One region of the Parasphingorhabdus pacifica genome, then DNA from elsewhere that is predicted to be linked to it. Evidence: riboswitches for the same ligand, from Rfam matches in the RefSeq annotation. Region 1 holds a riboswitch; each other region holds the start of a gene.
The links. Region 1 has a riboswitch for cobalamin ahead of ACYVAN_RS21715 (Rossmann-like domain-containing protein). Riboswitches for the same ligand answer to the same signal wherever they lie in the genome.
Positions count from the first base shown of each region.

Region 2: it holds a riboswitch for cobalamin, as region 1 does, so the genes downstream of both, ACYVAN_RS20790 (ABC transporter substrate-binding protein) here and ACYVAN_RS21715 (Rossmann-like domain-containing protein) in region 1, are expected to answer to the same signal.
Region 3: it holds a riboswitch for cobalamin, as region 1 does, so the genes downstream of both, cobN (cobaltochelatase subunit CobN) here and ACYVAN_RS21715 (Rossmann-like domain-containing protein) in region 1, are expected to answer to the same signal.
Region 4: it holds a riboswitch for cobalamin, as region 1 does, so the genes downstream of both, metE (5-methyltetrahydropteroyltriglutamate--homocysteine S-methyltransferase) here and ACYVAN_RS21715 (Rossmann-like domain-containing protein) in region 1, are expected to answer to the same signal.

Region 1 covers NZ_BAAGYS010000014.1:331,093-335,116, reverse strand. Annotated here, with positions in the region: gene ACYVAN_RS21725 (MFS transporter) at 1-1,081, opposite strand, end outside; gene ACYVAN_RS21720 (PLP-dependent cysteine synthase family protein) at 1,078-2,199, opposite strand; gene ACYVAN_RS21715 (Rossmann-like domain-containing protein) at 2,196-3,026, opposite strand; cobalamin riboswitch at 3,206-3,372, opposite strand; gene ACYVAN_RS21710 (GNAT family N-acetyltransferase) at 3,491-4,024, shown strand, end outside.
Region 2 covers NZ_BAAGYS010000014.1:133,592-137,615, reverse strand. Annotated here, with positions in the region: gene ACYVAN_RS20795 (FecCD family ABC transporter permease) at 1-996, opposite strand, end outside; gene ACYVAN_RS20790 (ABC transporter substrate-binding protein) at 993-1,985, opposite strand; cobalamin riboswitch at 2,085-2,268, opposite strand; gene ACYVAN_RS20785 (MSMEG_6728 family protein) at 2,536-3,009, shown strand; gene ACYVAN_RS20780 (putative bifunctional diguanylate cyclase/phosphodiesterase) at 3,090-4,024, opposite strand, start outside.
Region 3 covers NZ_BAAGYS010000002.1:225,152-229,175, reverse strand. Annotated here, with positions in the region: gene cobN (cobaltochelatase subunit CobN) at 1-2,009, opposite strand, end outside; cobalamin riboswitch at 2,142-2,267, opposite strand; gene cobG (precorrin-3B synthase) at 2,400-3,647, shown strand; gene ACYVAN_RS01035 (precorrin-8X methylmutase) at 3,644-4,024, shown strand, end outside.
Region 4 covers NZ_BAAGYS010000002.1:504,665-508,688, reverse strand. Annotated here, with positions in the region: gene metE (5-methyltetrahydropteroyltriglutamate--homocysteine S-methyltransferase) at 1-1,961, opposite strand, end outside; cobalamin riboswitch at 2,099-2,331, opposite strand; gene ACYVAN_RS02345 (APC family permease) at 2,629-4,024, shown strand, end outside.

The DNA.
Region 1 (4,024 bases):
CGAGGTAGTAGAACCCGTAGTAGGTGCCGGCGAGTCGCTCGCTGCCGACGATCGGCAACAGCTCCATCGCGAACGGGTTGGTGATGGCCTGGCCCACCGTGAACAGCGCCGTCGTCACGAGTACCGGCAGCATCGACGCGGCCAGCACGGTCCAGTCGGAGCTCAGCTCGGCCGTTTCGCGGGAGGTCAGCAGCGGTCCGCTCGCCATGAGCGGGACGAACGACGAACCCATGCAGGCCAACCCGATGACGATGGACTGCCCCGACGTCCAGCGGGCACGGCACCAGTTCGTGATCCGCACCTGGAAGAACACGACGATCACGGTGGACACGACGAACACCGCGGTGATCGCCCACGACGCACCCGACACCCGCTGAGCTTCCAGCGGCAGGGCCAAGTACAGCTGGTTGTAGAGGGCGAAGTAGGCCGAAAGGGCCAGCGTGAACACCAGGAATCGCCGGTTCGTCCCCACTTCTCGCCAGCTGCCGAGCACGCCCTGTTGCGGCTCGACTGCCCGATGCGGGAGCACGAGCACCTGGGCGACGGTGAGCACAGCGAACGCGATGCAGGCGACCAGCGCCACCAGCCGGAAGTCGACCGACAGCAGAACTGCCCCGATCAGCGGTCCGACGAGGGTGCCCGCGTGCGCGAAGACGTTGAACACCGCGAACGCCTCGGCCCGGTGATCGCCTGCCTCGTGCATGAGGTAGGTGCGCACGGCCGGGTTGAAGAACGCTCCGGCCAGCCCGGTGAGGACCACGGCCACGACGAGTCCGGGCAGCGAGGTCAGGAAGCTGAACAGGGCGAACGCCACCACCCGCAACCCGCAACCGAGGATGATCATAGGTCGGCAGCCGAGCCGGTCCGCGGCCGTCCCGCCGACGAGGAACATGCCCTGCTGGCTGAGATTGCGCACGCCGAGCACGAGGCCGATCAGCGCAGCGCCGTAACCGAGGTCGTGGCTCATGTAGGAGGCGAGGAACGGCAGCAACATGTAGAAGCCGACGTTGATGCCGAACTGGTTGACGACCAGCAGTCGGGCGGGCCATGAGAGCTGCTGGAAAGCTCGCGTACTCGTCATCGGTTCGTTTCCTCCTCGCACACCGGGCACGCGCCCTGCTCGGTGGTACGTCGACCGCACGGATCGCTGACCGCGCGGCAGCGGGTCCACCGCGATCCCTTCGAAGCGGCCATGTTGTCCACTTCGGACGGCTGGGTGGCGGCGGGCACGAGCTCGTGCCTGCGGCAGAAATCGTCGTCGTAGATGGTTTCCCAGTAGCGGTGCGGACCGTCCGGAAACACCGCGGCCACCCGGGCGGATCCGAGTTCGCGCGCGCACCACGCGGCCACCATCGCGGCCGCCCCGGTGCTCCAACCGCCGGTGACGAACGCGTCGGCGGCCATGCGCCGGCAAGCGTCGGCGGTTTCGGCCGGGCCGGTCCAGTGGACCTCGTCGAAGTGCCGGTAGGCGACGTTGGACGGATGGATGCTGCTGCCCAGGCCGCGCATGAGCCTTCGTTCGGCGGAGTGGCCGAACACGCTCGAACCGGCCGAGTCCACCCCCACGATCCGGATGTCCGGCCAGTGCTCGCGGAGCATCGACGCGATCCCGGCGCTGTGCCCACCGGTGCCGACGCTGCACACCAGCGCGTCGAGGCGGTCGAACTGTCCGATCAGTTCCCGGCCGACGTCGTGGTACCCGGCCGGGTTGTCCGGGTTGTTGTACTGGTCCGGCCAGTAGGCGCCGGGCAGCTCCGCGAGCAGCGCGTGCACTCGTTCCAGCCGTGCTCGCTGCCAGCCGCCCACCGGGTGCGGCCGGGAAACGATCTCCACACGTGCGCGGTGGGAGCGCAGCAGGGCGGCGGTCATCGGGTCCAGTTCCCGGTCGGCGACGATGACCACGGGATGCCCCAGGGCCATGCCGACGTAGGCCAGGCCGATCGCCAGGGTCCCACTGCTCGATTCCACGATGGTGCCGCCGGGGCGGAGTTCACCGCGTTCCCGAGCGCCGCGCAGCATCGACAGCGCCGCGCGAGCCTTCATCGTGCCGGGGCCCAGCCCTTCGAGCTTCGCCCAGAAACCCGGGTGGCTCCGCGGCAGCGGTGTGTCCACTCGCAGCACCGGGGTGTCACCGATGAGATCCAGCAGCGTGTCGCACTTCCGCCCGCCGCGCGCGGGCGCCTGTTGGGCGAGCGTCATGGTCGATCACCCCGGTAGCAGTGCAGGTCGGTGGCGTCGCCGGTCAGCCAGAAGAAGGGGTATGGCTCGGCGGACAGGGCGGTGATGTCGGTGCCGAGCAGCTCGCGGAGGACGGCGCTTCCGGTCTGCGCGAACATCACCAGCGGCAGCCGGAGTTCGCGGCACTGCTCGACGATGTCGTCGAAGCTGGTGTTGTTCAGGACCATCCCCGATGCGAGCACGGCATCGGCCTGCTCGATCGCTTGCCGGTGATCTTCGAGGACGGGTTCGTCCCATTCGGTGCGGCCGCCCTTGAGATCGCACGGCACGTAGTCGATCCCGCGCTCGCGCAGTGCGGACAGCAGCGAGTTCACCACTCCGATCACCGCGACGCGGCCGCCGCCGGGGACGAGCTGGGCGACGGCCCGAGCCCGTGCCATCGACTTCTCCAGGGAGGTTCCGGGGGCTATCCGGACGGTCCGGGCGGCCGGATGCTGGGCGTGTGGCCTGAGATGGGCCAGGTAGGCGTCGAGTGCGGCCATCCGCACGGCCCGTTCGGGATGGGAGAGGAGCTCGTCGATGTCGCGGCCGACGGTGTCGGTGACCACGTCGTCGCTGATCTGCCCCGGCTCCACGGCGCAGGATCCGACGGCTGCTCCGATGCGCACGCTGAGCACCGTGTTGAGGTAGCTGGTCCGGCGGCCGGAGTGCTGCGCGGCTTGCACGGTAAGGAACGCCACGGAGGCGGTCGTGTCCGCCGGGTTTCCGTCGGCTCGGGCCGCTTCGATCAGCTGGTCCAGCTGGTTGTCGCCGACGCGCAGGTCGGCAGGTGGGGGAGTAGAAGGCACAGATGTCTCCACACGTGAGGAAGAAGTGGTGATGCCGAGTGCGGGCGCGAAGGATCAGCGCCTGCGGGGATCACACGACGTGTGGAGCTGCCGAGAACCGTTCCGGTCGGATGGTCAGCGGGATGATGACGCACTTGTCCGAGTGCACGGGTACCTCCTCCGGGGCTCCGCGACCCCGTACGAATCGGCACGACGGTGCGAGTCTCCTGACTCGTGGGTCGACGTCACCCCCGGCCTTCCCACCGAGTGCTCGGCAGTGGCTCAGGTGGAGGTGGCTCTCCACTCACAGTGGCGGGACCGTGCCGGATTCGCACCGGCTTCCTGCGCACCATCGCTTGAACTTTCGCATGAACTTTTCAGCCGCTGGGGGTGGAGTCAAGGCTTCCAGGTCCTAGATCACGTTTTGTCGCCAGTAGTATGCAATAGAAAGTGCTTTTCAATAGTTCGTCTACGGAGGTGGAGACGTGTCCCGGGAAGAGGTCCGCGCGGTCGGCGAGTACGAGGTCAGGCGGGCGTGCCGGTCCGACATCGAGAGCGCCCGCACGCTGATGCTCGATACCTTCTACCGCGTGATGGGGCACGGCTACGTGTCCGAGTGGCATGCGGACGTGATCGAGATGGAGGCGAGCTACTTCCGCACTCCGGGCCACGCCTTGTTCGTCGCCGTGCTCGGTGACGAGGTCGTCGGCACGGCCTCGGTGCGGGCCAGTGGCCCCAAGAGTCCGCCGCATCCCAGGTGGATCGCCGACCGCTACGGCGCGGAAGGCGCGGCGCAGATCTTCCGCACGTACGTCCGCCCCGAACACCGCCGTCACGGACTGGCTCGCGAGCTCGTCGACATGGCGTGCGGATTCATCGCCGACGAGCCGGGATACGACACGATCTACCTGCACACGAACCCGGCGATCGAGGGTGCCGAGTCGTTCTGGCGCGGGGTGGCCAAGGAGGTCTACGACGCGCGGCAGAACAGTGACTACAGCCCCGTCGTCCACTTCGAG
Region 2 (4,024 bases), 200 kb from region 1:
GACCACTCCCACCGGCACCTCCTGCGGGTCGAGCACTGTTCGGGCCAGGGTGTCGACCCACACCAGGAAGATCGCACCGGCCACCGCGGTCGCGGGGAGCAGTCGGGTGTGCAGGGCACCGGTCAGCGCCCGCGCCGCGTGCGGGAGCACCAGACCGACGAAACCGACTGCTCCCGACGTGCTCACCAACGTCGCGGTGAGCAGAGCGGTCACCGCCAGCAGCACGATTCGGGTCCTGGTCACCGGCACGCCGAGAGCGGCCGCCGCGTCCTGGCCGAAGGCGAACGCGTCGAGCGTTCGGGCGTGGCCGAAGCACACCAGCACGGCGACCAGCAGCACGGCCGCGCACACCGATACTTCCGGCCACGAAGCGCTGCTGAACGAGCCCAGCATCCAGAACAGCACACCCCGGGTCGTTTCCGCATCGGCGGCGGTGAGCACGATGAACGAGGTGATCGCGGAGAACAGCTGCATGGCGGCGACACCCGAGAGCACCACGCGATCCGTGGTCCCGCCCAGGATGTGGCTGAGCAGCAGTACGAGTCCGAACGAGAGCACCGCACCCAGGAAGGCACCCGTCGAGATCGAGAGCAGCCCACCTCCGGCACCGAGCACCACCACCACGACCGCTCCGGCCGAAGCGCCCGAGGACACTCCGAGCACGAACGGGTCCGCGAGCGGGTTCCGCAGCATCGACTGCATGACCGCACCGCAGACGGCCAGTCCCGCACCGCAGACCGCGGACAGCAGCACCCGCGGAAACCGCAGGTTCCACACGATCCCTTCGCGGATGGGGCTCAGCTCGGATTCGGCCACGCCGACCCGGGACAGGAGCGTCGTCCACACGTCGCCTACGCCGATGCCGGCAGGGCCGATGGTGACGGCGATCGCGATGGACACCGCCAGCACGGCGATGCCCAGCACCGGCAACCAAACCGCGTGCGCGCGAGCCCGGTCCGTGGTGGAGGTCGTTAACGCGGGTGTCTCCGTCCTCAACCCGTCAACCCGAACTCGCGCAATGCGGCCGCGACCTTCTCGACGCCATCGACGGTGCGCATCGTCGGGTTCATCGCCTGTCCGGTGAGGGGGACGTACCGGTCGTTCTCGACCGCGTCCATCTCACGTGCCACCGGATGCGTCTCCAAGAATTCGATCTTGCTTCGGGCCGTCTCGGCGGTTTCCGAATTCCGGGTGAGATCTCCCAGCACGAGAACATCGGGATTGCGTTGAGCGACCGTCTCCCAGTTGATCTGCGGCCACTCCTGCTTGGTGTCGTCGAAGACGTTCTTCGCATCCAGCGTGCGGGTGATCACTCCCGGTGCGCCGCAGCAGCCTGCCATGTACGGCGATTCGGAGTTGGCGAACCAAAAGAGCAGTCTCGCGTGCGAAGCGTCGATGTCGGCGGTGGCTTCGCGCATTCGGTTCTGCAGGTCGGCGACGAGTTGTTCACCCCGTTCCGCCACGTCGAAAATGCGGGCGATTTCCCGGATTTCGGTGTAGACGAGGTCCATTTTCAGGGGTTCGTGCCGGGCGCCGTCGCCGCTGCCGCTGTTGTCCTTCGCACAGTCGGCGGGGGAGAGGTAGGTCGGCACTCCGAGTTCGTCGAACTGCGCGCGGGTCGCCACGCCACCCTTGCTCAGCGTCGAGGCGAACGACGATGCGGCGAAGTCCGGCTCGGCCGCGAGAACGCGCTCGAACGACGGGTAGTTCTCGGCGAGGCGCGGTACCTCGGCGTTCTCCTCAGCCAGCTCCGGTAGTACGGGATCCGTCCAGGTCGCGGTACCCACCATCCGGTCGGAGAGGCCCAAGGCCAGCATGATCTCGGCGCTGCCCTGGTTGAGCGCGACAGCCCGCTGCGGCGGGTGCTCCAGCTGAACCTGTTCACCACAGTTGTCCAGCGAAAGGTGGTCACCGGCGTCGGCATCCGGTTCGGCAGCTGTTCCCCCGGAACAGCCGGACAGCGCGAGTGCTGCGGTGAGAAGCACAGCGGTACAGCAGGCGGAAAAGTTTTTCGCCACGGATTTCCTCCCCGTGCGGGGCTCGGTCGCGAAGCCCGGTCCTACGGTTTCCGCTCAGCCGAAACGCGTTCGACTGAGTGGCCAGCAGGTCTTCGGACTCGGGGTCGTCCGAGTGGGAACTCCTTCCCGGGCAGTTCGCCCAGTGGCCGTGTTCCTGCTCGTCGCCGCTCACCGCTGCGCGTCAGTTCCGGATTCTCACCGGATTCCCAAGCCATTCACGATGGCTATTACTGGCAGCCGGACGCTATCACGGCAATGTGCGGCGAGATGGGGACCATGATGTGACGCACAATGTCGTCGGTGGCGACGTGAGCGACGGGGCCGGGATGTGTGCGGCGCGCGTTTCGCCCAAGCTGCAGCGTTGCACGGCGTCGGATTCTCCTGTGATTCATCGGTATCGGGGCGTTCGAAATCACGAGAAGAGGGGTGCTCCGGGCTTCGACGGCAGCTGGTTCGGGCGGTCGGTGGTTCTCCGCTGCCTTGGCGAGTGGGAGTGGGTGGGAACACACTGCAGGACGTGCAGACCTTTCTCCCGTATCCGGACTTCATCGAGACCGCGCGCGTGCTCGACACCAAGCGACTTGGCAAGCAACGGGTGGAGACGATGCAGGTCCTCCGCGCGCTGACGGTGCCGGGGTACGGCTGGCGTACCCATCCCGCGGTCGTGATGTGGACGGGTTACGCGGAGTTGCTCGCCCGCTACGGCCTCGACGTGTGCGCCGTGTGGTGTTCGGCCGGTTACCGGGACACATGTGCCGCGACGATCGCTGCCGATCTGGAACGGGCGGCCGGTACCACCACCGTGCGAACCCGGGAGGAACTGGCCCTCGTCGGAGAACTGCCGCCGTGGCTCGGTGATCGGCGATTCCATCGCAGCCACCAGTCTGCGCTGTTGCGCAAGGACCCGGGCCACTACCGCAGGTATTTTCCCGGTGTGCGATCGGATCTGCCGTACGTGTGGCCGGTCTCGGACCGCTCGCGCGATGACTGACCACTCCGGTCGTCGGGGCAATCGATTGCGCGGAGATGTCCTGGAACTGGGATTCCGAGAATTCAGGAGTTGCGGGGCTGCTATCCGTCCGGAAGCGGCAACGGTGAGCGCGAGAGCAGTTCCCGGAACTCGTGTACCGGCAGCGGAGCCGCGAACAAGTACCCCTGGTAGGCGTCCACGCCGAGACCGTGCAACAGGCGGTACTGAGTGGCGGTCTCGACTCCTTCCGCAATGCACGTGCGGCCCATCGCGCGGGCGAGTTCCACCACGGCGCGTGCGATGCCCAGGTCGGACGGGTCCGATCCCATCCCGGAAACGAACCGTCGATCGAGCTTGACGATCTGCGTCGGCAGGTCCTTGAGACGGGCCAGCGACGAGTAGCCGGTGCCGAAGTCGTCCATGGCGAACCGGAGCCCGGTCGCGGCGAGTTCGCGCATCGTCCTGCTCGGTCGCTCCGACACGTTCACCAGGATGGTCTCGACCATCTCCAGCACCACTCGCTCGGAAGCGATGCCGCTGTCGGCGATGGCGGACGACACCTCTTCGGAAAAGCTCTGGAGCGTCGGTCGGAGCCCGGAGAGGTTCACGGCTATCCCGACCGGACGGGTGCCGTTCACCGGCCAGCTCGCAGCTTCGCGCAGCGCGGTGCGCAGCACCCACCTGTCCAGTTCGATCTCCAGGCCACCCTGCTCGGCCACGGACAGGATGACGTCGGGAGCGAGCATTCCCCGTTCCGGGTGCGGCCACCGCACCAGGGCTTCGGCGAGCACGATCGACCGCTCCCCGTCGACCACCGGTTGGTAGTGCAGGGTGAGGTGACCGTGCAAGATCGCCTGCCGCAGCTCCTGCTCCAAGGTCAGCTGAGCCGAGATCGAACTGCTCAGCGAACGACGAGCGCGGAGCGCGGAACCGTGGCCTTGCGCTTTGGCAACGAACCTCGCGCGGTCGGCCCTTCGCACGAGCTCCTCACCACTGATCTCCGGGTCGTCGGCCGTCGCGGTCCCGATGGAGGCCG
Region 3 (4,024 bases), on a different contig from region 1:
GGGGCTTCGCCGAGCACGTGCAGACCGTCCCGGATCTGCGCGTCCTTGATCTCGCAGAGCCAGCCGTCGACGTGGATGAGGATGTCGTCGAACTCGGCGTCGTGCGGGCGTTCTTCCAGCCCGAGGTCGTGGTCGAGCTTCGCGGCCTGGATCAGCGTCCAGATCTGGCTGCGGATGGCGGGCAGCTTCGCCGGGTCCATCGCGGTGATGTTGGCGTGCTCGTCGAGCAGCTGTTCCAGCCGGGCGATGTCGCCGTAGCTCTTGGCGCGGGCCATCGGCGGCACCAGGTGGTCGACCAGTGTCGCGTGCACCCGCCGCTTCGCCTGGGTTCCCTCACCCGGGTCGTTGACCAGGAACGGGTAGATCAGCGGGAGGTCGGCGAGCGCGGCGTCCGGAGAACAGGCCGCGGACATGCCGGCCGTCTTGCCCGGCAACCATTCGAGGTTGCCGTGCTTGCCCAGGTGGACCATCGCGTGGGCGTCGAACTCGTCGAGCAGCCACCGGTAGGCCGCCAGGTAGTGGTGGCTCGGTGGCAGGTCCGGATCGTGGTAGATCGCGATCGGGTTCTCGCCGAAACCGCGGGGCGGCTGCACCATGAGCACGACGTTGCCCGCTCGGATCGCGGCGAGCACGATCTCGCCTTCCGAGTCCTGGGAGCGGTCGACGAACTGCTCGCCGGGCGGCGGTCCCCAGTGCTGCTCGACCTGGGTACGCAGTTCCTGGGGGAGCGTCGCGTACCAGGCGTTGTAGCGCTGGGCCGGAATGCGCACGGGGTTGCCTTCGAGCTGCTCTTCGCTGAGCCAGTCGGGATCCTGCCCGCCCGCCGCGATCAGGGCGTGGATCAGCGCGTCGCCGTCCTGCTCGGCGACTCCCGGAATGGCGTCCGCACCGGTCTCCGGACCGATGTCGTATCCCTGCTCGCGGAGTTCGCGCAGCACTCGGACGGCGGTGGCCGGGGTGTCGAGGCCGACGGCGTTACCGATCCGGGAGTGCTTGGTGGGGTAGGCCGAGAGCATCAGGGCCAGCCGCTTGTCCTGCGGCGGAACGTGTCGGAGTCGCCCGTGCCGGACGGCGATGCCCGCCACCCGCGCGGCCCGTTCCGGGTCGGCCACGTAGACGGGCAGTCCCTCGGAATCGTTCTCCTTGAACGAGAACGGGACCGTGATCAGGCGTCCGTCGAACTCGGGCACGGCAACCTGAGTGGCCATGTCCAAAGGGGACAGACCTTCGTCGTTCTCCTGCCAGGCCTCTCGGCTGCTGGTCAGGCAGAGTCCCTGCAGGATCGGGATGTCCAGATCGGCGAGCGCTCCGATGTCCCACGCTTCGTCGTCACCACCGGCGGTGGCGGTGGCCGGGCGGGTGCCACCGGCGGCGAGGACGGTGACGACGAGCGCGTCGGCGCGCTGAAGCGTCTCGATCAGTTCCGGCTCGGGGGCGCGCAGGGACGCGCAGAACACCGGTAGCGCCTGGCCACCCGCGTCTTCGACGGCGTCGCACAGGGCGTGCGCGAAGGCGGTGTTGCCGGCCATGTGGTGCGCGCGGTAGTACAGCACCGCCACGGTCGGGCCCTCGTCGCGGCGGGGAGTGCGGTCGAGCAGGCCCCACCGCGGCGTTTCGGCGGGCGGTTCGAACCCGTTGCCGGTGAGCAGCACCGTGTCCGAGAGGAAGTTGAACAGCTGGGTGAGGTTCTCGGGTCCGCCTTGGGCCAGGTACGAGTGTGCTTCCGCGCACACGCCGCCGGGCACCGTGGAGCACTCCATCAGTTCGGCGTCCGGCGCTTGCTCGCCACCGAGCACGACGACGGGGCGCGGGCCGGCCAGCAGGGCGTCGAGACCTTCCTCCCATGCGCGGCGTCCGCCCAGCAGGCGCACGACCACCAGGTCGACGTCTTCGAGCAGCGGTGGCAGGTCGTCCACGCCGAGCCGGGCCGGGTTTCCGAGCCGGTACTCGGCGGCACTGGCCCGCGCACTGAGCAGGTCTGTGTCCGAAGTGGACAGAAGCAGGATCATGCGGTTCGCTCCTCGGCGATGGAGACCTGAACGGTGAAGGGGAAGAACACGGAGACGCGAGACGTGCGTCTGCTGCGCATGGTGAGCCTTCCTCGGGGGTCCTCGCCCCCGGGTCGTCGGGCGCGGCGACCGGAGTCTCCTGGCTTCCGGATCAACGCTCGCTCCGGTCTTCCCGCCCGCTGCGGGGCAGTGACCTGTCGTGGAGTCCGCTCCCCGGTGACAGTGGCGGGACCGCGCCGGACTCGCACCGGCTTCCTCCGCCTGTCGCCGCTCAAATGCTGTGACCACTCTCCGCAACAGGCCGATCTTCCGTCAAGTTGACCCCGGCATGACGCGCGTCGCAGCAACGCGTTTTGCGTCCGCAACTACCGCGGACCGTAGGATCGGCGCGTGTTCGAAACTTCCAGAGCCGAACGTGACGCCTGCCCCGGTGCTCTCCGTGTCCACGAAGCCGCGGACGGTGGCCTCGCGCGGGTGCGCGTGCCCGGTGGAGCCATGACGACCGCCCAGTTCCGGGCCGTCGGTGAGGCTGCCGCGGAACTGGGAAGTGGGGGAATGGAGCTGACTTCCAGGGCGAACCTGCAGGTCAGAGGGCTCAACTCCGGTTGCGGGCAGGAGTTCGCCCAACGGCTGGCCGCGGTCGGCCTGCTGCCTTCCGCGACACACGAGCGGGTCCGCAACGTCCTCGGTTCGCCCACCGCCGATGGGGACGCGATGTGGGACGTGCGTGCCGTTGCCCACGAGCTCGACGTCCTGCTCTGCGCGATCCCCGACCTCGCCGAGCTGCCGGGACGGTTCTTGTTCGCGGTGGACGGCGGTGGGGGCGACGTCGCCGCGCTCGCCGCCGACGTCTGTCTGTACCCGCTGCGCTCCGACTCGATCGCGTTGCTGCTGGCCGGAACCGACTCGGGTGTCCGCGTGGCCCCGGGCGAAGCCGCGCGGGCGGCCGTGGCCGCCGCGGAGGCATTTCTCACCGAGCGCGGCCGCCAGGGATCGCTGGCCTGGCGGCTGACCGAGCTCGACAACGGCGTGCAGGCCATCGCGGGCAAGGTGCTGGCCGTGCGCGACGCCGTCTGGAGCCCGCCCGAACCTGTTCCCGCGCGGCCGTTGCCGACACATGCGCAGGTCGGAGAGCTCTTCCGGCAATACGGGCGGATCACCGTGGGTGTGGGAGCACCTCTGGGCCGACTGTCGCCGGAGCAGGTGGATATCATCGCCGCTGCGTCCGGCACCGCCGGTGAGCTCCGCCTGACACCGTGGCGAACCATCGTCCTGCCCGGCCTGCCCGCCGACGAGGCGGACCGGTGGTTGTCGGACCTGGGCGCGCACGGCCTGGTCGTCGACCGGGAACAGGGGCGGACCGGAGTGACGTCGTGCACCGGTCGCCCCGGCTGCGCCAAAGCCCTCGCCGACGTCCGCAACGATGCGGAACGCGCCATGCGGCGCCCGATCGGAGGCGAGCTGCCCGTGCACTGGGTGGGTTGCACGCGGCGGTGCGGCCGACCCCAGGGGCCGGTGGTGGAAGTGCTGGCCACGGAGGCCGGCTACGAGATCGGGCTCGACGGCCGCACGTACGCGACCGAAGCCGACATCGACCAGGTATCCGCCGCGCTGGACGTGGCACGGAGGAAAGAGTGAACGAGGACAGCGGGACCACCCGCCACAGCGGAGTGCCGGAGTACATCCGGGAAGGCGCGGAGATCTACCGCCACTCCTTCGCCACCATTCGCGCCGAAGCGGAGCTCGGCGGCCTACCGTCCGAAGTGGCCGGTGTCGCGGTGCGGATGATCCACGCCTGCGGCATGGTCGACCTCGTCGAGGACCTGGCCTACTCGCCGAACGTCGTGCTCGACGCCCGCGCGGCACTGCGCGGTGGCGCACCGGTCTTCTGCGACGCGGCGATGGTCGCGGCCGGGGTGACCCGGCGACGCCTGCCCGCGAACAACGACATCATCTGCACCCTCTCCGACGAGCGGGTACCGGGGCTCGCCCAGCAGCTGGGCACCACGCGCAGC
Region 4 (4,024 bases), on a different contig from region 1:
AACTCCGAATAGCACAGGTGCGTGTGGATCTGAGTTGAATCCGCGACACCGGACGTGGCCAACCGGAACGAATCCACAGCCCAACTCAAATACGCCTCGTGACCTTCTCTGCGGAGCGGAAGCAGTTCTCGCAACGCAGGCTCGTCAACCTGTACAACGCCGACGCCGGCTGCTTCGAGATCCCGAACCTCCTCACCGATGGCCAATCCGACCTGCATCGCCGTGTCCGCGAGTGGTTGGTCATCCCGAACGAACGACCAAGCCAAGATGGTGACGGGGCCCGTCAACATCCCCTTCACCGGTTTTGCGGTCAGCTGTTGCGCCTGCTTCGTCCAGTCGACGGTGATCGCGTGCGGTCGGGACACATCGCCGAAGAGAATCGGTGGGCGCACACAGCGAGACCCGTACGATTGCACCCACCCGTTGTCCGTACTGACGAAGCCGGACATGTGTTCGGAGAAGTACTGGACCATGTCGTTGCGTTCGGGTTCGCCGTGGACGAGAACATCCAGTCCGAGTTGCTCCTGCAACCGAACGATGCGTTCGATCTCGTCGAACATCCGACGGTTGTAGGTCGCCCGGTCGATCGTGCCGTTGCGCAGTGCTGCACGAGCTTTCCGCACGTCACTGGTCTGCGGGAACGAACCGATGGTCGTGGTGGGAAGCGGAGGCAGATTCAGGGTTTGTCGCTGAGCTTCGCGCCGAACAGCGTAGTCGGGCCGTTGAAAGTCACCTGAGGTCAAATCCCTGACCCGTTGCCGGACGTTGCCGTCATGTCGACGAGCTGAATTTCGCCGAGCTTCGATCAACGAATTTTGAACTGAGAGTTCGTCGGCCACCGCATTCCGGCCGTCTCGTAGCGCACGATTGAGCAGGACCACTTCGGAGACCTTCTGCTTCGCGAAGGCCAACCATGGTTTGATCTCCTCGTCGATGCTGGTTTCGGCATCAACGTCATAGGGCACGTGCAGCAACGAACACGATGTCGCGATCGACACGTCACCGGCAAACCCGAGAAGGGTAGCGGCGGTGCCGAGTGCTGAGTCCAGGTCCGTACGCCAGATGTTGCGTCCGTCCACCAAGCCGGCGACCAAGGTCTTGTTTCGCAGACCATGGATGGCGGGCAGCCGATCTATAACGGGCCGCCCTGCGACGAGATCCAGGGCGATCGCCTCGACATCGGTCTCAGCGAGAACGCCCAACGCCTCCCTCGGATCTCCGAAGTAGGGAGCCACCATCAGCTTCGGTCGGTCGGTCGCGTGCGCGATTTCGTCGTAGGCGCGACGCAGCAGAGCCAGTTCTTCGGTGGATCGGTCGGCGGCGAAGGCCGGCTCGTCCAACTGGACCCACTCCACACCGGCTTCGTGGAGCTCGCGCAAGAGATCGACATAGGAGGGCACCAGGTCATCGAGCTTGTCCACGGTACGAAACGATTTCGGGGAGCCCTGTGCTGGTTTGGACAACAACAAGAACGTCAGCGGTCCGACCACAACCGGGCGGGTGAGCACGCCCATATCGGCAGCTTCGTGGCACTGCTCGACGGGAGTGCGGTCGGCCAGTGCGAACTCCGTATCCGGGCCGATCTCGGGGACGAGGTAGTGGTAGTTGGTGTCGAACCACTTGGTCATCTCGAGTGGAGGCGTCGACTCAACGCCTCGTGCCATCGCGAAATAGGTGTCCAACGGTCCGAGTCCCAGACGCGTGTACCGCTCGGGCACTGCGCCGAACGTGACAGCAGTGTCCAACACCTGGTCGTAGAAGGAGAAAGTGTTGCTCGGTACCGAGTTCACACCTTCGTCATGAAGTTCCCGCCACGTGTTCGTGCGTAGCGTCCGGGCCACATCCCTGAGTTCTTCTTCCCCGATACGGGATGCCCAGTAACTTTCCAACGCCCGCTTCAGTTCGCGGCGCGGCCCGATGCGCGGATATCCGAGTACGGTCGATCCGATCGTGCTGGTCAAAGCTCTCTCCTCGCGAGCTCGGTGACACGGCAAGTCCGACAGCCCCGAAGAGGTGAACGCGTACCGCAGACCAGTCCGGTGGAGTGGCCGCAGTGCCCGCTCGCCCTCCCTCGAGGCCACGGACGAGCGCACACACGCTGGTGTGCGCACCGATGGCAGGTCTTCGGACTCGTGGGCGGTCCCATTTCGGATGTTCCTACTAGCCGTCAGCTTCCCAGGCATGCCCAGTGCTTTGCCGACCGAAAACGGGCGGCGACGGCGTTCGTTCCCACTCACCGCTGCGGGGCAGTCCCGGAGTTACACCGGGTTCCCTCTTGCCTCACCGGTCACGATCCCTCGCCGCCGGTGAACCATCAGCGTCCTGAACCCTACTCGTTGGGCTCCGGATGGCAAGACCCATCGCCTTGTGCCGGGTCTCACCACAGGGGTGTCAGCAAGGGAACTTTTCTCTCAGTTGTGGAAGAAGGGTTCCCTTGCTCGGTGTCGGAATCTCGTGCTACTCGGGTGTATGTGAAACGGGCTCAGCCCGGCTGTAGAGGGTGAGCCGTGCCCCATTTGGAGTAAGCGGCTACGAGATGGACCGCGTGCCGGTCCGGGTATTGTCAACCTCTTCCGCTCGCTGCAGGATGTGGCTTCGATACTTCCGTCCCGGCATTCGGGAGCGCACATGAGCAGTGATGAGCGTCCGTTCGAGCGAGTACTCAGACGTAAAGACGTATTGGCGGTCGGATTCGGTTCGATGATCGGATTCGGCTGGGTTGTCCTGGCCGGTCAGTACATCGACGACGCTGGTGTGCTCGGATCCGCGCTCGCGTTCGTGATCGGTGGTCTGATCGTAGCGCTGGTCGGTCTCACCTATGCTGAGCTGGTATCGGCGATGCCGAAAGCAGGCGGAGAACACCACTACGTTCTCCGCGCCCTCGGTTCGAGATGGGCATTTGTCGCATCGTGGGCTGTCGTCGTCGGCTATGTTTCCGTCGTCGCATTCGAGGCGGTGGCGCTACCTGAAACGATCGCCTACCTCGTTCCGCAACTGTCTACCGGAGTGATCTGGCACGTCGCTGGATCCCCGGTTTATGCGATATGGACGATGGTTGCCGTCGCCGGAGCGGCCGTGATCACCATTCTTAACTATGTAGGTGTCCGACCTGCGACGACACTGCAGTCGATAGGTGTGCTGTTCTTGCTCGGCGTAGGTGCGTGTCTGCTGTTCGGCTCTCTCGGCAGTGGTTCGATCGCCAACGCCGACCCGCTGTTCACCGGCGGAACGATGGGAATCATGGGTGTCGTTGTGGCGACACCGTTCCTGTTCCTCGGGTTCGACGTGATCCCCCAGTCCGCAGAAGAGACCCAGCTCCCCAGTCGGCAGGTCGGCAAACTGCTCGTGCTCTCCGTGGTGCTTGCCACTTCCTGGTACGTGCTAATCCAGATAGCCGTCGGAACCGCGATTCCACTGCATGAGATTCAAAGCTCCGATTTGGCTACCGCCACGGCCATGGCAGCGCTATGGAACAGCGACACGATGGGTGGCCTCCTCATAGTCGGCGGTGTGGCAGGCATCCTGACTAGCTGGAACGGGCTACTCATCGGGTCCAGCAGACTCGTCTACGCCATGGGAAAGTCCAAAATGCTCCCAGCATGGTTCGCCAAGATACACCCAAAGTACAGAACGCCCAGCAATGCAATTCTTTTCATTGGCGGGATAAGCATGATCGCGCCACTGTTCGGTGAACAAATGTTGACATGGTTGTCCAACGCGGGAGCGGTCAACATCGTCGTGGGATACTTGCTCGTATCCGTGTCCTTCCTCGTGCTGCGGCGTCGCGAACCTGAACTCGAGCGACCGTTTCGCGTTCGCCGGCCCTGGGGTATCGGGGTGGCGGCAATCCTACTGAGCGCCATGCTGATCCTCCTCGCGCTACCAGGAATGCCGGCAGCTCTGTCATGGCCCTACGAATGGATGATCACCATCCTCTTCTGGGGTATCGGCGCGGTCTTCTTTCTGTCGGTTCCGCGCATCCCACCAGGGCCGGGAGCAGACGAGCAGCTTCGCAGCGCCCGGG